One region of the Roseateles rivi genome, then DNA from elsewhere that is predicted to be linked to it. Evidence: predicted binding sites of a transcription regulator. Region 1 holds the regulator's gene; each other region holds the start of a gene.
The links. Region 1 encodes FNR, which switches genes on or off when oxygen is low (the NO sensors DNR and NnrR bind a similar motif). Its sites were predicted from a motif close to TTGATNNNNATCAA; they were not measured.
Positions count from the first base shown of each region.

Region 2: a site for FNR is predicted at 3,659-3,672, ahead of ACG0Z6_RS03310 (oxygen-binding di-iron domain-containing protein). Genes of this name have one in related genera too.
Region 3: a site for FNR is predicted at 3,956-3,969, ahead of ACG0Z6_RS07400 (fatty acid desaturase). Genes of this name have one in related genera too.
Region 4: a site for FNR is predicted at 2,230-2,243, ahead of ACG0Z6_RS12535 (universal stress protein). Genes of this name have one in related genera too.

Region 1 covers NZ_JBIGHZ010000005.1:432,437-438,218, forward strand. The annotation lists gene icd (NADP-dependent isocitrate dehydrogenase) at 1-1,154, opposite strand, end outside; gene ACG0Z6_RS14600 (sulfite exporter TauE/SafE family protein) at 1,284-2,009, opposite strand; gene hemN (oxygen-independent coproporphyrinogen III oxidase) at 2,039-3,421, opposite strand; gene fnr (fumarate/nitrate reduction transcriptional regulator Fnr) at 3,612-4,349, shown strand; gene ACG0Z6_RS14615 (hypothetical protein) at 4,404-4,712, opposite strand; gene ACG0Z6_RS14620 (hypothetical protein) at 4,784-5,029, opposite strand; gene ccoG (cytochrome c oxidase accessory protein CcoG) at 5,054-5,782, opposite strand, start outside.
Region 2 covers NZ_JBIGHZ010000001.1:732,092-737,873, forward strand. The annotation lists gene ACG0Z6_RS03275 (alpha/beta fold hydrolase) at 1-70, opposite strand, end outside; gene arsC (arsenate reductase (glutaredoxin)) at 67-429, opposite strand; gene ACG0Z6_RS03285 (hypothetical protein) at 482-1,291, opposite strand; gene ACG0Z6_RS03290 (hypothetical protein) at 1,288-1,929, opposite strand; gene ACG0Z6_RS03295 (aminoacyl-tRNA deacylase) at 2,089-2,607, shown strand; gene plsY (glycerol-3-phosphate 1-O-acyltransferase PlsY) at 2,614-3,285, shown strand; gene ACG0Z6_RS03305 (RidA family protein) at 3,282-3,632, shown strand; gene ACG0Z6_RS03310 (oxygen-binding di-iron domain-containing protein) at 3,753-4,532, shown strand; gene ACG0Z6_RS03315 (glutaredoxin family protein) at 4,564-4,935, shown strand; gene ACG0Z6_RS03320 (L-threonylcarbamoyladenylate synthase) at 4,942-5,574, opposite strand; gene ACG0Z6_RS03325 (DMT family transporter) at 5,604-5,782, opposite strand, start outside.
Region 3 covers NZ_JBIGHZ010000003.1:17,187-22,968, reverse strand. The annotation lists gene rph (ribonuclease PH) at 1-676, shown strand, start outside; gene rdgB (RdgB/HAM1 family non-canonical purine NTP pyrophosphatase) at 678-1,292, shown strand; gene hemW (radical SAM family heme chaperone HemW) at 1,310-2,527, shown strand; tRNA gene ACG0Z6_RS07405 (tRNA-Gly) at 2,615-2,688, opposite strand; gene ACG0Z6_RS07400 (fatty acid desaturase) at 2,716-3,831, opposite strand; gene ACG0Z6_RS07395 (ABC transporter permease) at 4,011-5,782, shown strand, end outside.
Region 4 covers NZ_JBIGHZ010000004.1:510,010-515,791, reverse strand. The annotation lists gene ACG0Z6_RS12550 (aromatic ring-hydroxylating oxygenase subunit alpha) at 1-300, shown strand, start outside; gene ACG0Z6_RS12545 (DMT family transporter) at 387-1,298, shown strand; gene ACG0Z6_RS12540 (sulfurtransferase) at 1,302-2,159, shown strand; gene ACG0Z6_RS12535 (universal stress protein) at 2,315-2,749, shown strand; gene ACG0Z6_RS12530 (ZIP family metal transporter) at 2,758-3,543, opposite strand; gene ACG0Z6_RS12525 (Ppx/GppA phosphatase family protein) at 3,711-5,222, shown strand; gene ppk1 (polyphosphate kinase 1) at 5,237-5,782, opposite strand, start outside.

The DNA.
Region 1 (5,782 bases):
ATGGACTTTTCCATGGAGGCAATGATCAGGTCAGCCGCCTCAACCCAGCCCATATGGCGCAGCATCATCTCGGCCGAGAGAATCTCGGAACCGGGGTTGACGTAGTCCTTGCCCGCGTATTTCGGCGCCGTGCCGTGGGTGGCTTCAAACATGGCCACGGAGTCGCTCAGGTTTGCACCCGGAGCAATACCGATACCACCAACTTGTGCCGCCAGCGCGTCGGAGACGTAGTCACCGTTGAGGTTCAGGGTCGCAATCACCGAGTACTCAGCCGGGCGCAGCAGGATTTGCTGCAGGAAAGCGTCAGCGATCGAATCCTTGACCACGATGTCCTTGCCGGTCTTGGGATTCTTGAACTTGCACCATGGGCCGCCGTCGATCAGCTCAGCGCCAAATTCCTTTTGCGCCAACGCATAGGCCCAGTCACGGAAGCCACCTTCGGTGAACTTCATGATGTTGCCCTTGTGGACAATGGTGACGCTGGGCTTGTCGTTGTCGATGGCGTACTGGATGGCCTTGCGCACCAGACGCTCCGTGCCTTCCTTGGACACAGGCTTGACACCAATGCCTGAAGTCTCGGGGAAACGGATCTTCTTGACGCCAAATTCCTCTTGCAGGAACTTGATCAGCTTCTTGGCCTTGTCGCTTTGGGCTTCAAACTCAATGCCGGCGTAGATGTCTTCCGAGTTCTCGCGGAAGATCACCATGTCGGTCTTGTGCGGCTCCTTCACGGGCGAAGGCACACCGTTGAAGTAGCGCACGGGACGCAGGCAGACGTAGAGGTCGAGCTCTTGACGCAGCGCCACGTTCAAGGAGCGGATGCCGCCACCCACTGGCGTGGTCAGCGGGCCCTTGATGGACACCACGTAGTCCTTCAGAACTTGCAGCGTCTCTTCAGGCAGCCAGACGTCAGGGCCGTAGACCTTGGTCGACTTTTCGCCCGCGTAGATTTCCATCCAGTGGATTTTCTTGGCGCCGCCGTAAGCCTTGGCCACCGCAGCGTCGACCACCTTGATCATCACCGGCGTGATGTCAAAACCCGTGCCGTCACCTTCAATGTAGGGAATGATGGGGTTGTTGGGGACGTTGAGCGAGAAGTCCGAATTGACCGTGATCTTCTGCCCGCCCTCGGGCACTTTGATGTGCTGATACATGAACTGGTCTCCGCGAAACGCGAGGTGGTTGGTGACAGAGAAGTGCCGATTCTAAAGCAGCAATACTTTCAGCTTGCTGAGATAGAAGACAACACAAAGGGGATAGTTTGACCTACGGAGCCATGGTTTTCAGCTGCAGAACGCCTGCACTTGACGCCAAACACCGTGCCCAAGCGCCCAAACAGCGCTGGCGGCAAGCATGGCGCCTGATATGCGCACCGCCCACACCATGCCCCGCTGACTGCGCATCAGCTTGACAAACAGCAGCGGGCCGACGACCAACCCCACCCCTGACGTCAGTGCAAAGCCGCCCATGACAAGTGCGCCTTGCACTGGCCCCGAAGCCAAAGCTGCAACCATCAGGGCCGATTGCAGCAGACCACATGGCCAGGCCAGCCATACCAAGCCCGCCAAAGTGGGGCGAGCCACGCCCGCAAACACCACCTTGGGTGCTGCCATAGCGCCGTTTGATCCCCCGCCCCCACCAGCCCCTACCAGGCGGCTGGCATCCAGCTCGTAGGTGCGAGGTGCAGCTCGACCAAGGTTCTCCACCCAAGCCGGCTGGCGCCCTCGCCACAGCAAATACAAGCCCAGTCCCAATGCGGCCATGTGCAGAAGCACCCACAAAGGGCGCACCCAGCTGCTACCACTGGCCCATTGCGTGAGCCCGCTGACGCTAGCGGCCACAACCGCACCGCCTGTCGCGTAACTCAAGAGCCGCCCGACCTGCCAGCCCAGCGCACGCTGCCACCGCCCCTGATGCAATGCCGCGCAAGCGGCGCCACACATGCCCAAACAGTGCGGCGAGCCCGCCAAGCCCAGCAGCAGCGCCGTCATGCACAAACTCCAATCCATGGGCGCTATGCTTTGCTCTACAAGAAGACTCAGATGATGCGCGAGAAACGCTCGCGGGTGCGGTCGGCCTGCAGGTATCGATCAAAGACCATGGCCACACCGCGCACGAAATACCAGCCCAAGGGCGTGAGCTGGATGGCGCCAGGCTCCATCACCAGCAGGCCGTCCTTTTCCAGCTGCTGCAGCTGCTGCAACTCAGTCTGGAAATAGCTGTTCATGCTGATGAGGTGACCCAGCTCGATGGATTCAAACTCCACACGACCTTGACACATCAAGGCCATGATCACGGCACGGCGCACCAGATCGTCACGCGACAAAGCCAAACCACGCTGCACCGGCAAACGCCCTTGGCGCACGGCATCGTAGTACTCGTCCAGTGTTTTGGCGTTTTGCGCGTATGCAGCACCCACGCGCGAGATGGAGGAAACGCCCAGACCAATCAGGTCACAGTCCGGTTGCGTGCTGTAACCCTGGAAGTTGCGATGCAAACGCCCTTGCCTCTTGGCCACAGCAAGCGGGTCTTGCGGCAGCGCAAAGTGGTCCATGCCGATATAGGTGTAGCCGTGACCCAAAAAGCCGCTCAATGCCTGCGACAGCATGCTGAGCTTGTCTCCTGCCGACGGCAAAGCGTGGTCTGCAATGCGACGCTGCGATTTGAAGCGTTGCGGCAAGTGCGCATAGCCATACAAGGCAATGCGATCCGGGCGCAAACCAGCAACCTGAGCGACCGTGCGCTGGAAGGACTCGGCGCTTTGCCGCGGCAAGCCGTAAATCAAGTCAACGTTGGTTGACTCAAAGCCCAAAGCCCGGGCCTCAGCCATCAACTGCGCCACGCTTTCGTAGGGCTGGATACGGTGGACGGCCTTTTGCACGTCAGGGTCGAAATCCTGAACCCCAAAGGACAGGCGATTGAAACCCAGCTGCCGCAGATGCGCCAAGCGCTCGTGGCTCACGGTGCGCGGGTCGACTTCGATAGAAATCTCAGCCCCAGGTGCAAGGCGGAAGTAGCGTGTCACGCTGGCCATGAGGCGGGTGAGGTCCGCATCGCTGAGGAAAGTCGGCGACCCACCGCCCAGATGCAACTGCGACACCGACGACAAACCGCGCCCCAGCGAGGCCTGCACCAAGGCCATTTCCTGATCCAAAACAGTCAGGTACTCCTCGCCCTTTTCGTGGTGCTTGGTAATAATCTTGTTGCAAGCACAGTAGTAGCACAGCGACTCGCAGAACGGCACGTGCACATAGAGCGACAGAGGTGCCACCGCGCCTGCGCCAGCACTACGCTGGGTTAGCGCTTGGATCAAATGCTCACTGGTGAAAGCCTCTACAAAACGATCAGCCGTAGGATAGGAGGTGTACCTGGGCCCCGAGACATCGAACCGACGCAGCAAGTCGGGTGAAATCGCCGGCAATTCACTGTCATGTTGAATACGCATGTGCGAACTGTGCCAACACGCGACTCCTCCCGGTTGATCTTCATCAATCTTGCCGTGGATGGTGAGGTAAACAATGCAGACGCAATGCTCTTGACATGATCCACTGCAAGTCAAGCCCTCCGTATCTCGGTCACAGGTCATTGTTTGACCGACCACAATCCACGCCATGAATTCCTGCCCCGGCTCTAGCAACACGGCTTTCAAAGTCGCTTGTTCGTCTTGCAATTTGCGTGAACTGTGTTTGCCTGTGGGGCTGACCCACAGTGATATTGAGCGTCTGGACCGTCTGGTGGCCACCCGCCGCAACGTCGCCCGGGGCGATACGCTGTTTCGCACCGGCGACAGCTTCCAGTCTCTGTACGCTGTGCGCACAGGTTTTTTCAAAACCTGCGTGTCGGCCGAGGACGGCCGCGATCAGGTCACAGGCTTTCAAATGGCTGGCGAACTGCTGGGGCTCGACGGCATTAGCAGCGACCGTCACGCTTGTGACGCCGTGGCCCTGGAAGACTCACAGGTGTGCGTCATTCCTTACGGACAACTCGAGGTGCTCTCGCGTGAGTTCACCGATTTACAGCACCAATTCCACAAGATCATGAGCCGCGAGATCGTGCGCGATCACGGCGTCATGCTGCTGCTGGGTTCAATGCGTGCTGAAGAGCGCCTGGCAGCGTTCCTGCTGAATTTGACTCAGCGCCTTCGCGCGCGCGGCTTCTCGGCGTCCAGCTTGGTGCTGCGCATGACGCGCGAGGAGATTGGCAGCTATCTTGGTCTGAAACTCGAAACGGTCAGCCGTACTTTCTCCAAATTCCAGGAAGACGGACTGCTCGAAGTCAAGCAGCGTCAGATTCGCATCGTTAGCCAAGACGGGCTCCAGGCCCTGCTCAACGGCGCGCCGGCCTACTGACATCGGCCCAAGCCCGCTCGCATTGCGGGAAGGCAAAGCTACAGCCCCTGCGACTTATCGCGGCCAAGCCCGAGAATGTCTCCCCTCGACAGGATCGGGGGTCACCATCAGCAACACGGTGATGGCACTGCACAGCGAAAACAGCAACCACAGGGCCATAAACGCCATGCTGTAGACGCCCGCTGGCGGCAAGAACTGCAAGGCACCGCCCCAGCCGTCAAGATTTGCAGGGTCCACCCAGCTGAAGATCAAACCCGTAGTGACGGCAGCCAGCATGAACGCCGGCCACAAGGTAAACATGGCATAACGCCCCAAGCGCGTACCCCCGTCAAGCAAAACGGAAGCCGACTTGTCTTCAGGCACAGCACTGGCTGGGTAGGCTTCGTCTACCCCGAGGCCACCTTCCGGAGTGGATGCAGGTGGCCTGTGCTGGTTCATGGCTGGCTGGCACCAGGACGGCTGGCGTCGGTGGCTGCGTGGTTGCGCGCCTTCATGGCGGGCTGAGCCGACACCTCATCGGCCCCTACCCTTGTGCCCTGCACAACGGGATCGGGGTAAACAATGGCCAAGCCTAAGGTCGCAAAGCCAGCCACCACCACGACGGCGGGCCCACCGACCACCAGCCACATCCAGCGCTCACGCCACCATGCGGTGGGGCGCGGACTGTTTTCTTGACTCATACGAAATCTCCCCTGAAACCACGCTCAACGTGGCAGAACAAATGTGGACTTTTCTTGCACCAAGCGTACGCCTTCTTGGGCCGTGTTGCTTGCGCAGCTGACATTGAATTCAATGGGGTGCGCACCGCTGCTGTGTTGCGCAGCCACTTCCGGAGGCACGCGCAGCGCCAGCGTAAACCACCGAGCCTCCGCACTCTTGAGCTCCAGCAGTCCCAGGTCAGGCGCTGGCGCCAGCGCGGGCAAACCTTGCGCCGCAATACGGCAATACTGGCTGCGCTCGGTCGCATTCATGACTTGCAAGCGGTAGACGTTCTCCACATAGCCGTCTTCCACCTGCCGAGCCAACGTGGCACGATCCCGCACAACGTCGACCTTGAAGGGCGAGCGCACCCAGAGGCTGACCATCAACCCGATGGTGATCAACACCAATGCTGCGCTGTACACCAACACCCTGGGCCGCAGCGTACGCTTGAGCAACTCAGCGCGCGACCAACCGTTTTCCATGCCGTTTTGGGTGTCGTAGCGAATCAGTCCTCGGGGGTACTGGAGCTTGTCCATGACGCTGTCGCACACATCGATGCAAGCCGCACAGCCGATGCACTCGTATTGCAGGCCCTTGCGAATGTCGATGCCCGTGGGACAGACCTGAACGCACAGCGTGCAATCCACGCAGCTACCCAGCCCCAAGGCCGCCGGATCGGCCTTGCGCGAGCGCGAGCCGCGCGGTTCGCCACGCTTTTCGTCGTAGGTGAT
Region 2 (5,782 bases), on a different contig from region 1:
GGTGTTGGCGCAGCCCGCGCAGCGTCACAAAGCTGCTGCGCGCTGTCCGGGTGGGGGTGTAGAGGCTCACGATTGCGGCGCGGCTGCGTCCAGCCAGGGGCGCAGCAGCTCGGGCGGGCGGGCAATGAGGGCGCGCTGCCCTTGCACGACGATGGGCCGCTGCAGCAGCTGCGGGTGTTGGGCCAGGGCCTGCAGCAGGGCTTCGTCGCTGAGTTCAGGGCGCTGCAACTGCAGCTCGCCGTAAAGCGTTTCGCCGTCGCGCAGCAAGGCGCGCGCACCGCCGCCCAGCAGGCTGCAGAGCTGGCGCAGCTGCGACAGCGTGGGAGGGTGCGAGAGGTAGTCGACGATCTCCGGCGCGTGGCCCAGCTCCTGCAGCAGGGCCAGCGCCTCGCGAGACTTGGAGCAGCGGGGGTTGTGATACAGAAGCATCCGCACAGTTTATGGGGCTTGCGCCAACGCGCGGGCGCTCTGTGCAGCGGCCTTACTCCGCGAATGAGGGGTGGATTTGCGTGCCGCGTGCCGCCACCAGGCGCGCGGTGTCAGGCCACTGCTCCTGGCCGGTGAGCTGGGTGCAGCTGCGCTTGGAGCCATCGGCCTCGGGGTCCGGGTCGCGGCGCTTGGGGTCGGGTGTGAGTGCTAGGCGCAGCGTGCGGCCTTGCTCGGGCCATTCCAGAGCCATGTCGGTGGACGGGGAACAGATGGTGATGCCGCGCAGCTCGGGCATCATCCAACGCACATACCAGGGAATAAGGTCACCGCGCAGCTTCTGCCCCAGGCGCACGATGCGCCGCACGGTGGCCAGGTCCAGCTGATCAGGGGGCGTGGTCAGTGTGACGAAGCCGTTAAACATCGCGCTGCCTTTGGGTAGATTGGCCACCAGCTCCAAGCCCTTGGCTTGCTCTGGCGCCACGGCGGGCACCGTAAAGCGGTGGCGGGCATTGATGGCCAAGGGCAGGTAACGATCGTCACTGATCAGAGCCAACTTGAGCGGGTCGGGCAAGGGGGTGTTGTCCTTGCTCTGGATTTTCATGGTCAGTGCAAACAAGCCTTCACCATGGTTTTGCAGCGTCCACAGCAGGGTGTTGAACTTTTCAAAGGCCATGGACACGCTGTTTTCGCGTTTGAGCTGCAAGTCCACGCGCGGCAGGTCGGCGTCCTGGCTGGCGGAAGCGGCCACTGGGGCCGCCGCAGCTTGGGGCTGGGTGGCTTGGGCTTGTGCCGCCAGGGGCGGCCAGGTGGTGGCGCCGCAAATCAGCAAGCTGGCGGTGAGGAGATTCAGGGAGTGTTTCATCGTGCGCATTGGCCTGTGGCTTGGGCGTAAACGAGTAAGGGAAGGCTGAGCAGGCCGGCGCCAGCCCCGGCAAACTCACCCTTGAGGCAATCGCCGTGACCGGCTTTTTGAATGTTTTGCCCCAGCCGGGTGCTGGCATCGGGGCGCTGCGGGGTTTGGGTGGCGGTGTCAGCACGCTCGGCCAGCAGCGGTGCCTTGCCCGCCTGGCCCAGCGCATGGCGTGTGCCCGCGCTTTGCAGCAGGCTGCCGTAACGAGGGGCCGAAGCCGGGACCTCGCTGGGTAGGGCGGCCTCAGCCACAGCGCTTGAGGGGCTCGGCGGCGCGGGGCTGGGTGTTGTGGGCTCTGGTGAGGCGCTCGGTGTGCGGCTGTCGCGTTCTCGCTGGGGCCGCTGCAGCACAGCGCGGGCGGCCGGGGGTTGCGCTGCGGGCGCTGCTGTGGGGGTGGGCTGTGTGCGTTCAGGCAGCAAGCGTAGGGTGATGAACTGGGCCGAGTCTGGAGGTTTGGTCGGAGTGTTCAGCACTGCGCGGCTCGCCATCCAGCCCAGCAATCCATGGCCAGCCAGCACCGCCAAAAGGGCAAAAATTCGCTGGGGTTTGGCGCGGCGCGGGGGCAGGGTAGAAGTGTCCGGCAGGTTCATTCAGGGGGCGCGCAGGGCTGGGTCGCTGTAGGCGCAGCATAGGCCCATATGGCGCGGGCCAAGCACCGCCCCCCCGAAAGAAGGTAGCCCAGAACCTTGGCCTGCGGCCTTGGGGCAAGCCGCAGTCCGCCCGTCTTGGCGCTTGAGGACAATGGCGCCATGAGCAAGAAATCAGCCCATGTCAGCGAGACGCCGGCCACGCAGTTTTTGCGCCGCCACGGCGTGGCTTTTGGCGAGCACCCTTACGACTATGTGGAGCATGGCGGCACCACCGAGTCGGCCCGGCAGCTGGGCGTGGACGAGCACCACGTCGTCAAGACCTTGGTGATGCAAGACGAGCATGCCCATCCCCTGGTGGTGCTGATGCACGGGGACTGCACCGTCAGCGTCAAAGAGCTGGCGCGACAAATTCCGTGCAAGAAAGTCGAGCCCTGCGCGCCTGAGGTGGCGCAGCGCCACAGCGGCTACCAGGTGGGGGGCACCTCGCCCTTTGGGCTGCGCAAGCCGCTGCCCATTTTTGTGCAGGAGTCGGTGCTGGCGCTGCCGCGCATCTACATCAACGGCGGGCGCCGCGGTTATTTGGTGAGTCTGGAGCCGGGCCTGCTGCAAACCCTGCTGCAGGCCCGTGCGGTGCGCTGCGCGCAAGGGCCGGCCGCGCGCGTGGGCGGTGCAGAATAGCGCCCCATGCAAGACATCCTCTATCCGTTGCTGGCCGCCTTGGCGGCCTATTTGTTGGGCTCGCTGTCCTTTGCCGTCATCATCAGCCGCGTCATGGGCTTGTCCGACCCGCGCAGCTATGGCTCGGGCAACCCGGGGGCCACCAATGTGCTGCGCTCAGGCAATAAAAAAGCCGCCGTGCTGACCCTGCTGTTCGATGCGCTCAAAGGCGTGCTGCCCGTGCTGGCCGTGCACTTCTGGGGCGAGCGCCTGGGCCTGGGCGAAGACAGCGCCGCGCTGGTGGGCCTGGCAGCTTTTGTGGGCCACCTCTGGCCGGTGTTCTTTCGCTTTCAAGGCGGCAAGGGTGTGGCCACGGCGGCCGGGGTGCTGCTGGCGCTCAATCCGCTGCTGGGTGGCGCCACACTGGCGTGCTGGCTGGCGGTGGCCTATGTCACGCGCTACTCCTCGCTGGCGGCGCTGTGTGCTGCGCTGTTTGCCCCCTTTTTCCAGATGCTGGTTTGGGGCGGCAGCCCCAGCGTGCTGGCTGTGGGCTTGATGAGCCTGCTGCTGATCTGGCGCCATGAGTCCAACATCAAAAAGCTGCTGGCCGGCACCGAGAGCAAGCTCGGCAGCAAGGCCAAGGCCGCCAGCGCCGCCGACGCCAAACATTCCTCCAAACCTAAGGCTTCTCGCAAATGAGCTCGATTGAACGCTTCGACGTGGGCCCGCGCCTGTCTGACATGGCCGTGCACCAGGGTGTGGTCTACCTGGCAGGCCAGGTGCCCAACGACTGCAGCAAAGACATCACCGGCCAGACCCAAGAGGTGCTGGACATGATTGACGCGCTGCTGGCGCGCGCGGGCAGCGACAAGAGCAAGATCTTGCGCGCCCAGATCTATATCGCCGACATCAGCGAGATCTCGGGCATGAACCTGGCCTGGGATGCCTGGGTCACTCCCGGCCACACGCCGCCGCGCGCCACCGTGCAGGCCGCGCTCGCCAACCCGGGCTGGAAGGTGGAGATCGTCATCACCGCAGCGGTGTGAGCTGTGCGCCGCTGAGCGAGCGGGAATTGACGCCGCTCAAGTTCGCTCAGCGCGCTGCCCCCTAGAGTGCTCGGCTTGACCGCTGCCCCAGGCAGCGGCTGCCAACTGCTGGGGGGATGCATGTCTACGGTGTTGTTTGAACGCGGCTCGCACCGCTGTCTGATGTTCTCGGAAGTGTCGTGCGACGAAGAGGGCGTTCAAGCTAACCAATTCCTGCTGGTCAATGGCAAGACCGGCGCCATCCTCGACCCCGGTGGCAATCTCGCCTACAACGACTTGTACCTGGGGATGAACCGCTACTTCCCGCCGCACAAGCTGGCGGGCATCTTGGCCTCCCACGCCGACCCCGACATCATTGCCTCGCTGGACCGCTGGATGACGGCCACCAGTGCGCCGGTCTACATCTCGCGCGTGTGGGAGCGCTTCATTCCGCACTTCTGCAAGCCCGGCAAAACCGTGGGCCGTGTGAAGGGCATTGCCGATGCGGGTGCGCGGCTGAGCTTGGGCGAGGGCGACGACCGTTTCGAACTGTGGGCGCTGCCTGCGCACTTTCTGCATGCCGAGGGCAATTTCCAGTTCTACGACCCGGTCAGCCGCATCTTGTTCTCGGGCGACTTGGGGGCATCGCTGGGCAGTGGGCTGCAGGCCAGCCAGGTGGTGACGGAGCTGGACCGCGCGCATGTGGGGCGCATGGAGGGCTTTCACCGCCGCTACATGGTCTCCAACAAAGTCATGCGGCTGTGGGCGCAGATGGTGTCGCAGCTGGACATTGACATGATCGTGCCCCAGCACGGCTCGCCCATGGCGGGTGCGGCGGTGCGCCAGTTCATCGACTGGGCGCGCGAACTGGACTGCGGCATTGACCTCATGAGCGGCGCCAACTACCGCATCCCCGACTGAATCGGGCCGGGGCGCTAGCATGGCGCCCATGATGAGCAGCTTTTTGTCGCGCTGGCGCGGTCTGGGTTCACTGGCCTTGGTGTTGGGGGTGGTGCTGGGCTTGTCGCAATGGGCGCGCTGGTCGCAGCAGGACCGCCACGCTGAGGCTCTGCGTCAGCTGCTGAGCCCCGGGCAGCTGCAGATGATCTCCAGCACCACATGCACCTATTGCGACCGCGCACGCACGTGGTTCACGCAAGAGCGCATTCCTTTTACCGAGTGCTATATCGAGCGCGACAAGGCCTGCCTGGCGCGCTATCAGGCGCTGGGCGCGCGCGGCACGCCGACTTTTGTGCTGCATGAGCAGGTGGTGCTGGGCCTGGACTTGCCGCGCCTGCAGGCGCTGGCCCAGCAGCAGCGCTGAAGGCTGTCAGTCTGCCGACAAGCCCAGGCGTTCCAGATCGCCCCCGCCGGTGCGCAGCACCACGGGCTCCTCAGCGCTCATGTCCACCACCGTGGTGGGCTGCATGGCGCAGGCTCCGGCGTCGATGATGAGCTGCACCAGGCGCTCGTAGCGCTCGGTGATTTCTTGCGGGTCGTTGAGTGGCTCGTGCTCGCCCGGTGGAATCAAGGTGGTGGCCAGCAGCGGTTGGCCCAGCACGGCCAGCAGCTCCTGGGTGACGCGGTGGTCCGGCACGCGCAGGCCTATGGTGCGCCGCGAGGGGTGGGAGATGCGTCGCGGCACCTCCTTGGTGGCTTGCAGGATGAAGGTGTAGGGCCCGGGCGTGGCGCTTTTGAGCAGGCGGTATTGGCGGTTGTCCACGCGCGCGTAGCTGGCCAGCTCCGAGAGGTCGCGGCACAGCAGGGTGAGCTGGTGTTTGTCGTCCACGCCGCGGATGCGCCGCAGCTGATCGACGGCGGCTTTGTCGTCGAGGTGGCAGACCAGGGCGTAGCTGGAGTCCGTGGGGATGGCGCCTATGCCGCCTTGATGCAGCAGCTGAGCGGCCTGGCGCAAAAAGCGCGGCTGGGGATTGAGCGGGTGAACTTCAAAGGTCTGAGCCATTGGCCCATTGTGCGGCGGCGCTGTGTGCCCTAGCGTTGCGTGCGGCGCACATTGAGCCACACCGAGGCGGCGCCGCAGGCACTGATGATGCCCATGCCCAGCCAACTCATGGCGTCAGGGTGGTGGTCAAAGGCCAGCAAACCGATGAGGGCCGCCGCGCCAATTTGCACGTAGATGAAGGGCATCAGCGTGGCTGTGGAGGCCAGAC
Region 3 (5,782 bases), on a different contig from region 1:
GCGCATCACACGCCATTACACCTGCCATGCCGAGGGCTCGGTGCTCATCGAATTCGGCGCCACCAAGGTGCTGTGCACCGCGTCGGTGGAAGAGCGCGTGCCGCCGCACAAAAAAGGCAGCGGTGAGGGCTGGGTGACGGCCGAGTACGGCATGCTGCCGCGCGCCACGCACACACGCAGCGACCGTGAGGCCGCACGCGGCAAACAGTCCGGCCGCACGCAGGAAATTCAGCGCCTCATCGGCCGCTCGCTGCGCGCCGTGTTTGATTTGAAGCTGCTGGGCGAGCGCACGATTCAGCTCGATTGCGATGTCATCCAGGCCGACGGCGGCACCCGCACCGCCGCCATCACCGGCGCCTACGTGGCGGCCTGTGACGCCGTGCGTTGGCTGCAGGCGCAGGGCAAACTCACCGCTTCGCCGCTCAAAGACGCGGTGGCTGCCATTTCGGTGGGCATCAAAGACGGCGTGGCTTTGCTGGATTTGGAGTACGTCGAAGACTCCGCCTGCGACACCGACATGAATGTCGTCATGACCGGGGCAGGGCATTTTGTCGAACTGCAAGGCACGGCTGAAGGCGTGGTCTTCACGCGCACCCAGGTGGACGAGTTGCTGAGCTTGGCCGACCAAGGCATTCGCGAGCTGCTGCAAGCGCAGCGCCGCGCGCTGGAGGCTTGAGATGAAGCTGGTGCTGGCCTCCAACAATGCCAAAAAGCTCAAGGAGCTGTGCGCCTTGTTCGAGCCTTTGGGGGTGTCGCTCGTCACCCAAGGCAGCTTGGGTATTGCCGAGGCCGAAGAGCCGTTTTCGAGCTTTGTCGAAAACGCGCTGGCCAAGGCCCGCCACGCCGCCCAGGCCAGCGGTCTGCCCGCCTTGGCTGACGACTCCGGCCTGGCGGTCGACGCTTTGGGCGGTGCGCCGGGTGTTTTGTCGGCGCGCTACGCCACGCTGTTTGGCCGCGCCAAGAGCGACGCCGAAAACAACCGCGTGCTGCTGGAGCAGCTCCAAGGCAAGACCGAGCGCCGCGCGCGTTTCGTGTGCGCCCTGGTGGCGGTGCGCAGCGCCAGCGACCCCGAGCCGCTCATCGCCATGGGCCGCTGGGAGGGTGAAATTCTGCAAGCCCCGCAAGGCGAGGGCGGCTTTGGCTACGACCCGCTGATGTGGGTGCCAGCGCTGGGCGCCAGCGTGGCCGAGGTGGACGCCGACACCAAGAACCGTTTGAGCCACCGCGCACAGGCCTCGGCCACACTGCTACAGCAGCTGCACGCCGTGTGGGGCCTGGGTGGCGTGGCGTGAGTACGCAGGGCCAGTCCATGTCCACTTCCTCGTCGGAGCGCCTGGTGCAGCTCATGCGCCCGGGCACCTTGCAGCTGGCGGCGCTGCCGCCGCTGTCTTTGTACGTGCACCTGCCTTGGTGCCTGCGCAAGTGCCCGTACTGCGACTTCAACTCCCACGAGTGGCGCGACGGTGCCACGCTCAGCGACAGCACAGCGCAGAGCTACTTGGCAGCGCTGCGCGCCGACCTGGAGCAGGCGCTGCCGCTGGTGTGGGGGCGCCCGGTGGTGTCCATCTTCATTGGCGGTGGCACACCCAGCCTGTTTTCGCCCGCGCAGATTGCGCAGCTGATTTCCGACATCCGCGCCCGCTTGCCGCTGGAGCCCGGCTGTGAAATCACCCTGGAAGCCAACCCTGGCACCTTTGAGACCGAACGCTTTGCGGGCTTTGCCGACGCAGGCGTGACGCGCCTGTCGGTGGGTGTGCAGAGCTTTGACGACGCCGCGCTCAAGCAGCTCGGGCGCGTGCACAGCGCACAGCAAGCCCGCGCCGCACTGGCTGAGGCCGCCACGGCCTTCACCCACTTCAACATCGACCTCATGTACGCGCTGCCGGGCCAGGACCTGACCGCGCTGGCGCGCGATCTGGACGAAGCCCTGAGCTTCAAGCCGCCGCACCTCTCCGTCTACCACCTCACGGTGGAGCCCAACACGCGCTTTGCCATCAACCCGCCGCCCGGTCTGCCCGACCCCGACTTGGCCAGCGACATGCTGGACCTCATCGGGCAACGCACAGCGGCTCAGGGCATGGAACGCTACGAAGTCAGCGCCTTTGCCCGCGCCGGGCAGCGCTGCCAGCACAACCAAAACTACTGGCAGTTTGGCGACTACCTGGGCATAGGCGCAGGTGCGCACAGCAAACTCAGCTTCGCGCACCGCATCCTGCGCCAAGTGCGCTGGCGCGAACCCGCCAGCTACATGAGCCACGCCGCCCAGGGCCAAGCGGTCTCGAATGAGCATGAAGTCTCACGCCAGGAACTGCCCTTCGAGTTCATGCTCAACGTGCTGCGCCTGCGCGAAGGCGTACCACTGAGCCTCTTCATGGAACGCACCGGCCTGCCCATCTCCGCCATCGCCCAAGGCCTGCAACGCGGCCAAGAGGCCGGCCTGCTGCAAGCCCGTGCTGACTGGCTGCAAACCACCCCCCGCGGCTTCGATTTCCTCAGCGACGCTCAGGCATTGTTCCTGGCGGATTGAGGGGCGGGGGGGCGGCCAAGAAAAAAGCCTGGATCCGTGAGGAGTCCAGGCTTTGAATTTTGTGCCGAGCCGCTAGTGCAGCTCTTGTGGAGCGGGCGATGGGAATCGAACCCACGTCTTGAGCTTGGGAAGCTCAGGTCCTGCCATTGAACGACGCCCGCAGGAAACAGTCCGCTATTGTATCCGGATCAGGCCACGCGGCCGTGGGTGGTTTGGCCTGTGGGGCGGCCTTCGAAGTCGGTCCACTGTTGCGCAGCGATGTCGTAGAGCTTGCAGCGGCGTGCGGTGTCGAAGTACCAGCTCCAGGAGAAGTTCTGGATCACGATGCGGCCGGGCAGGGCTTCTTCAAGAATGGACTGAGCCTTCTTGAGGCTGTAGAGGGGCACGCTCATGTCCACATGGTGGGCGGTGTGCTCCATGATGTTGTGAACCAGGCTGCCAATGCCCATGGGGAATTGCAGGTGCACCGTGGTCGAGACGAATGGGTCAGCGGCGGCCCAGGCGGTTTTGTCTTCGTGCCAGATCACGGCGGTATGCGTGTGGTGGGCGTACACCACGAAGCCGATCATGAAGTTCCAGAACACGAAGGGCAGCACGAAGGCCCAGCCCACCAGCGCCCAGGCAGATTGGCCGGTGGCCTGTGCGGCCCAGACCAGCGCGCCCACCCAGACCACGCCAGCCGCCAGCGACAGCAGGCTGTCAGCCAGGAAGATGGGGCGGCGCGAAGGCATTTGTTTGCGGCTGGGGAAGAACATCTTGAGCCACCACATCTCGATGAAGTAGTACAGGCCCGGGCCCCAGCCGCTGCGGTAGAAGCGCTCCAGGGTTTGGCGCCACTTGGGCAGGGCGCGGAACTCTTCCAGCGAGAAGGGCTGCCAGACGAAGTCTTTGCCCTTGAGGTTGGTGTAGCCGTGGTGCACCACGTTGTGGCCCACTTCCCAGAGGCTGTAAGGCGTGAGCGACGCCAGGAAGGCGATGCGGCCGAGCCAACGGTTGAGCGTGCGGTTGGGGGTGTAGCTCTGATGGCAGGCGTCGTGTCCGATGATGAACAGGCGTCCAATCACGAAGCCAGCGGCGCAGCCCAGCAGGGCTTTGGCCCACCAGGGCGTGACCAGCACGATGGCGCTGATGAGGGCAGCAAAGATGACCCAATCCAGCACCAGTAGCGCAATGGCCAAGCCCGTGCGTTGCGCCGACACGGGGGCGAGCCAGGCTCGGATCTGCTTGCGCGAGGGCAGGGGGGCTTCTTTAGCCAAGGGGGCGGGCCGGACGAGCTCCGCTGCGCTGAAAGGATCAGGCTTCATGGGACAAGCTGCAAAAATAGAGAGCCCATTCTAATTCCAAGCAGGCCTTTGGCTTTGCGTGAACTCAAAAATGACTCACTCACTGCGGGGTAGGCGCCGGGCGCTACAGTGTTCTCTCTAGTCTTTGATTTGGAGCAATGCCGCCTATGACCCCGCCTCTGCCCAGGCAGCACCGCCCTATGCCGGTTTGGCGTCAAGCGCTGCAGCAGGCCCGCCAGGACGCCCGTGCGCCTGAGTTGCATCTGCTGCTGCTGGCGCTGGCCTTGGCGGTGTGTGCGGTATGCGCCGTGGCGTTTCTGGCCGACCGTCTGCAAGCCGGGTTGAGCCGGGATGCTGCCCAGCTGCTGGGCGGCGATGCCGTGCTGACATCCGACCAACCCACGCCCGAGCCTTTGCGCCAACTGGCCCAGGAACTGCGCTTGCGTACCGCGCACAGCACCAGCTTTCCCAGCATGGTGCGTGCGCCCGACGCTGCTGGGGGCGATAGCCGCCTGGCAGCGGTGAAGGCGGTTGATACCGCTTACCCGCTGCGCGGCAAGCTGACGCTGCAAGACGGACGCCAGGCGGTCGCGCCGGCGGCCGGCCAGGTCTGGGTGGACGCTGCCGTGCTCGACAGCTTGCAGCTGCGCGTGGGGCAGACGCTGTGGCTGGGCGAGCGGGAGCTGGCCATTGCCGGCGTTTTGCAGCATGAGCCCGACCGGGGCGCGGGTTTCATGAACTTTGCGCCGCGCGTCATGATGGCGCACAGCGATCTGGCCAGCACCGGGCTCATCCAGCCCGCCAGCCGGGTGAACTACCGCATGGCCGTGGTGGGCGATCGTGCGGCGGATGTGGCGCAGTTTGTGGCGCGAGCGCAAGCGCAGATCAAAACCCAGGGTTGGCGCGGGGTGCGACTGGAATCTCTGGAGAGCGGGCGGCCCGAGATGCGTCAGACGCTGGACCGTGCGGCCAGCTTTTTGAACCTGGTGGCGCTCTTGGCAGCGCTCATGGCGGCGGTCGCGGTGGCGCTCTCGGCACGGGGTTTTGCGCAGCATCGCCTGGACGCTTGCGCGCTGCTGCGGGTGCTGGGGCAAACCCAGCGGCGCCTGGCCTGGGCATATGCCTTGGAGTTCCTGGGCCTGGGCCTGGCCGCCAGCTTGGTGGGTGTGGGCCTGGGTTGGTTGTTGCATTGGGGTTTTGTGGCCGTGCTTGGCGCCTTGCTGCAGGCAGACTTGCCGGGTGCTTCCTGGTGGCCTGTGGCCTTGGGGCTGGGCATGGGAGGGGCGCTGCTGGTGGGTTTTGGCCTGCCGCCGGTGCTGCAGCTGGCTGCTGTGCCGCCGCTGCGGGTGATTCGGCGCGAACTGGGCACGCCGCGCAGCGGCGCGGTGCTGGCGGGCTTGGCGGGTGCGCTCGGGTTCACGGCGGTGCTGGTGATCCTGGCCAAAGAGCCGCGCGTGGGTTTGATGGCAGCCCTGGGCTTTGGCGCAGCGCTGCTGGTGTTTGCGCTGGTGGCTTGGGGCGCACTCAAGCTGCTGCGCGTGGCGGTGCCGCTGGCGCGCGCCCCGCGCTGGCTGCTGCTGGCCACGCGCCAGCTCGGCGCACGCCCAGCCCTGGTGGTGACGCAGGTGGCCGCCTTGTCGTTTGGCCTTTTGGCCCTGGCCTTGCTGGTGTGGCTGCGCACCGATTTGATTGACAGCTGGCGTGCGGCCACGCCGGTGGACGCGCCAGACCGCTTCGTCATCAACATCCAGCCCGAGCAGCTGCAGCCGTTCGAGGCCGCACTGCAGCAGGCCGGCGTGGCGCGGCACGACGCTTACCCCATGCTGCGCGGGCGCTTGGTCAGCATCAACGGCAAGGCCGTCAAGCCTGAGCAGTTCAGCCAGGACCGGGCTCAGCGCTTGGTCGAGCGCGAGTTCAATCTCAGCCACGCGGCTGATCTGCCGGCCAACAACCAGGTGGTGGGTGGCCGCTG
Region 4 (5,782 bases), on a different contig from region 1:
TGGTATCCGAACGTGCTGGTGGTCTCCACCCTCTTCCCGCGCGGCGTGGACAAGACGCTGAACCTGGTGGAGTTCTACTACCCCGAGGAAATCGTCGCGTTTGAGCGCGAATTCGTCGATGCCCAGCAAGCCGCCTATATGGAGACCTGCATCGAGGACGACGAAATCGCCGAGCGCATGGACGCCGGGCGCAAAGCCCTGATGCTGCGCGGCGACAACGAAGTGGGCCCCTACCAAAGCCCCATGGAAGACGGCATGCAGCACTTCCACGAGTGGTACCGCGACAAACTCGGCCTCTGAAGCCTCACTGCAGAAGCCCAAGCACCCACTGACAACGCCCCCACATCGGGGGCGTTGTGCTTGGTGGCTGGGCCACAATGCCCGCCATGTCTGCGTCTTGGATGATGGTGCTGGCCAGTGCGCTGTTTGCCAGCATGGGGGTGTGCGTGAAATTGGCTGCGGCGCATTACAGCGCAGCCGAAATCGTGATGTACCGCGGTTTGATCGGTGCCGTGCTGACGGCGCTGCTGTGCCTGCGCCAGGGCCTGAGCCTGCGCACCGCCGTGCCTGGCATGCACCTGTGGCGTAGCATCAGCGGGGTGAGCGCTCTGTGTCTGTGGTTTTACGCCATTGCCGAGCTGCCCCTGGCCACGGCCATGACCTTCAACTACATGTCCTCGGTGTGGATGGCGGCGTTTCTGCTGGGCGGCAGCGTCTTGCTCGGTGCCGCGCGCCTGGATGGTCGTCTGGTCGCCGCCGTACTCGTGGGCTTTGTAGGCGTGGGCCTGCTGCTGCGCCCCACGCTGGCACCCGAGCAAATCTGGCACGCGCTGGCGGGGCTGACATCGGGCGTGCTGTCGGCTCTGGCGTATTTGCAGGTCGGCGCACTGGGCCGCGCGGGCGAGCCCGAGCTGCGCGTGGTCTTCTTCTTCAGCGTGGGCGGCGCAGTGGCGGGTGCGCTGCTCACCAGCACGCTGCCCGAAGCCGGAGGCTGGCACGGCCACTCCCTGCGCGGTGCGGCCTTGCTGCTGGCCGTGGGCCTCTTGGCCACGGCGGCACAGCTGCTCATGACACGCGCCTACGCCGTGGGCAAAGCCCTCACCAACGCCACACTCAACTACCTGGGCATTGTGTTTTCGGTGCTGTGGGGGGTGTTGATTTTTGATGAGCGCCTGCCCTGGATGTCCCTGCTCGGTATGCTCCTCATCGTGGCTGCCGGGTTCAGCGCCACACTGCTGCGCACGCGTGCGGCAGGCCCCAAGCCACCCCCAGACATGACCGCCCCCAAGGACTCCTGACCCATGAGCACGCCACCCCTGATCAGCGCTGCCGAACTGCATGCCCTGCTGGCGCAGCCCCAGGCCCCAGTGCTGGTGGACTGCAGCTTCGCCCTCACCGACCCGCAGGCCGGTGCGCTGCAGTACGCGCAAGCCCACATTCCCGGCGCGCACTACCTGCATTTGGAGGCGGACCTCTCTGGCCCCAAGACCGACGCGCAAGGCCGCTTTGCCGGGCGCCACCCCTTGCCCGACCCGCACCAGCTCACCCAATGCCTGCGCGGCCTGGGCCTGCATAGGCAGCAGCGCCTGGTGGCTTACGACCGCCAGGGCGGCCTGTTTGCCGCGCGGCTGTGGTGGCTGGCACGCTGGCTGGGCCATGCCCCTGTGCAGGTGCTGGACGGCGGCTTTGAGGCCTGGGTGGCCGCGGGCGGCACGGTACAAGCGGGCCAAGAACCCCAACCCCAGACAGGTGACTTTGAGGCTTCAGCCTCGCTGCAGGCCACCCTCAGCGCGACAGAACTGCTGGCGACCCTGGACACACAAACCCTGCTGGACGCGCGCGCGCCCGAGCGCTTTTCAGGCCAGGTCGAGCCCCTGGACCCGCAAGCAGGCCACATCCCAGGCGCACTCAACCACTTCTACCAACACAACCTCGGCGCAGACGGCCACTTTCTCAGCCCGGCTGAGCTGCGCCAGCGCTTCAGCGCCGTGCTGGGGCAGCGCGACCCCGCCGCTGTGGTCCACCAGTGCGGCTCGGGCGTGAGCGCCTGCCACAACCTGCTGGCCATGGCCCACGCCGGGCTGCCCGCAGGGCCGCTGTACCCGGGCTCGTGGAGCGAATGGTGTAGCGACCCCAGCCGCCCCGTTGCACGCAGCTGAGCCCAGCAGAGCCTCCCGGGCACTCTGCCCTAGCGATGAGCGACGCAGCGCGAATGGCGCGCTGGCAGACTTGAGTTCGATCAAGTTGTAGTCGGTCGGCCGACCGCACACTGCCCGCAAGCACCAACGCTGCAACCCCTCACACGGAGGCCTCTATGTACAAGCGCATTCTCGTTCCCACCGACGGCTCAGACATCACCGCCAAGGCCATTCAAACCGCTGTTGAGCTGGCCCGGCTGCAAGGCGCCACGCTCTACGCCATCAGCGTCAAAGAGCCCTTTCCCTACAGCGCCGTGACGGAGATGCAGCCCACGCCGCCGCAGGAGTTTTACGACGCACAAGAGCGCATCGCCCAAACCCGGCTGAGCGCCGTGGTCCAGGCCGCACAGACTGCGGGCGTGCCTGTTGAAGCGCACACCATCGAAGCGCTGCATGCCTGGGAAGCCATCATCGACCACAGCAAGACCGTGGGCGCTGACTTGGTGGTCATGGCCTCACACGGTCGGCGCGGCTTTCAGGCCCTGCTGCTGGGCAGCGAAACCCAGAAGGTACTCACCCACTGCACCATCCCGGTGCTGGTGGTGCGTTAAACCCAGGCTCAGTGGGCGTGCCCCGCGTGCGGGCCGCCCACCAGCAACAGCACCAGCGTCACCCCCGTGCCCAGCCACAGCAGCTGGGCCGCGGTTTCGCGCCAGGGCAGGCGGCGCTGCAGTTGCGGAATCAAATCCGCCACCGACACATAGACAAAGCTGCTGGCCGCCACCACGAGCAGGTAGGGAAAGATGCCTTCCCAGTGCCCGGCCAGAAAGTAGCCGGCCAAGCCACCCAACACGGCAGCAAAGCCCGACAAGGCATTGAACAGCAGCGCCTTGGCGCGCGAAAAGCCCGCGTTGAGCAGCACGATGTAGTCGCCCACTTCCTGAGGGATTTCGTGGGCAATGATGGCCATGGCCGTCACCCAGCCCAGGTGGTGGTCCGCCAAAAAGGCGGCGGCGATGATGAAGCCATCGCAGAAGTTGTGAATGCCATCGCCCACCAGCACAGACAAACCTCCGCGCCCAGCTTGCTCGCGGTCGAAATGGTGGTGGTGGTGGTGCCCATCACCCTCGTGGTGGTGGTTGTGCCGGTAGAGCTCGGCTTTTTCCAGCAGGAAGAAAAACAACAAACCCGCCAACAGGGTCAGAAACAGCTTGTGCGCGTCCACGCCGGACTCGAAGGCCTCAGGCAAAACATGCAGCAAGGCCGTTGACAGCAGCACCCCGGCCGAGAGGCTCACCAGGTGCTTGACCACACGGCTGAGCACCGCGTGCGTCAGGCTGGCAGCAATCACCACGGAAGCAATGCCACCCACCAAGGTGGCCAGCAGGATATAGGTCAGGGTCATGGATTCAGGGTTGGCGACAGGCTGACCACTTGGGTTGTGTGCACGGGGCACGGTGGAAACAGGAGGTGGGCGATTCTCTCAGACTCAGCCGCTGCCTTTGCGCAAAAGTCCCGCACCCCCATGGCAACGTGCGGTGGCAGCGCCAATTGCACAGACAATGCGGCGCCATGAGATCGCCTGCCACGCCCCAAACGCTTGCCGCCATTGACATGGGTTCCAACAGCTTCAGGCTGGAAATCGCGCAGCTGGTGCGCGGCAGCTACCGGCGCTTGGGCTACTGGAAAGAAACCGTGCGCTTGGGCGCGGGCTTGGACGAACAGCAAATGCTCACCGAAGAAGCCGCCCAGCGTGGCCTGCAGTGCCTGCGCCAGTTCGCCCGACTGCTGGCCCAGTGGCCGGGCGTGCAGCTGCGCGCCGTGGCCACCCAAACCCTGCGCGAGGCGCGCAACCGCGACGACTTCTTGGCCCGCGCGCGCCAAGAGCTGGGCCACCCCATCGAAGTCATCTCAGGCCGCGAGGAAGCGCGGCTCATCTATGTGGGCGTGTCGCGCCTGCAGCCCAGCGAGGAACCCCGGCTGGTGATCGACATCGGCGGGCGCTCCACCGAAATGATTTTGGGCCGGGGCGAACAGGCGCTGAGTGCCGAGTCTTTCCAAATCGGCAGCGTCAGCCTGTCCATGCGCTACTTCGCCGACGGCGTTTACAGCGCCGAGGCCTTTCGCGCCGCGCAAGTGGCCGCCGGTGCGGAGCTGGAAGAAGCCATTCAGACCTTTGGCAAAGGGCGTCATGGCGTGAAGTGGGTGCAGGCCCTGGGCTCCTCGGGCACGGTGGGTGCGGTGGCGCAGCTGCTGCAGGGCTGCGGCATCACCGACGGCACCATCACCCTGAGCGCCTTGCGCTGGTGCATCGAGCAATGCCTGGCTGCGGGGCATATGAGCGCGCTGAACCTGCCCGGCCTCAAGGACGACCGCCGCCCCGTGGTGGGCGGGGGACTGTGCATTCTCTACACGCTGTTGACGCACTTTGGCATTGAGCAACTGGCTCCGGCCAAGGGGGCTTTGCGCCAGGGCGTCATCTTTGACTTGGCCGAGCGCCTGGTCGCGCAACAGAACTTGGCCGGCCAAGACCGGCGCGACCACTCCGTGCACGAGCTGCAGCAGCGCTTTGGCGTGGACCTGGCGCAGGCTCAGCGCGTGCAGGAGCTGGCCCTGTCGCTGCACACACTGCTGGCCCCGCGTGCCACGCGCGAGCACCAGCGCGAGCTGGCCTGGGCCGCGGCGCTGCACGAAATCGGCATGATGGTCTCGCACCACGACCACCACCGCCACAGCGCCTATTTGCTGGCCCATGTGGACGCGCCGGGCTTCTCGCAAAACCAGCTGCGCCGCCTGGGCAGCCTGGCCCTGGGGCAGCGCGGTGGCCTGCGCAAGCTCGAAGAAGCCCTGGCAGACGAGGCGCTGATGTGGCAGCTCCTGGCGCTGCGCCTGGCCGTCATCAAATGCCATGCGCGCCAGCCCATAGACCCCAAGACATTGGGGCTGACGCGCCGCGGTCGCAGCGTCAGCCTGCGCCTGCCCCCGGACTGGGCGCAGGCCAACCCGCGCTCACAGTACCTCTTGAACGAAGAGCTGCAGGCCTGGAGCAAGTCTGGCCGCCTGGAACTGCGCTTGGCGCGCTGAGCTGCCGCTGCCCTTCAGTCGCTGTCGTGCGCGCGGGCGTAGTGCTGCATCAAGGCCTGCTGTGCGCTCACGCCCTGCTCGCTCACGCGCGTGCTGCGGCCATCGCTGGCCAGCGTCCAGGCGTCCAGGGTGTCGTGCAGATAGGGCACCAAGGCCTCGTCAATCACACGCTGGCGCAGCTTGGGCTCTTCGATGGGCCAGGCTACTTCGATGCGGCGCAGCATGTTGCGACTCATCCAATCGGCACTGGAGAGGTAGAGCGCCTCGTGCTCGGGCTCGTCGCCCCAGCGGAAGTAAAACACCCGCGTGTGCTCCAAAAAGCGCCCCACCACGGAGCGCACGCGAATGCGCTCGCTCAAGCCCGGCAGGCCCGGCGGCAGCATGCAAGCGCCGCGCACGATGAGGTCGATCTCGGCCCCCGCCTGCGAGGCTTTGAACAGCGCAGCAATGAGCTCCATATCGGTGAGCGCATTGGTCTTGAGCACCACGCGGGCGGAGTCCCCGCGCGCGGCCGCCTGCGCCACACGGTCCAGCAGCGAGACCATGGTGGCGTGCATATT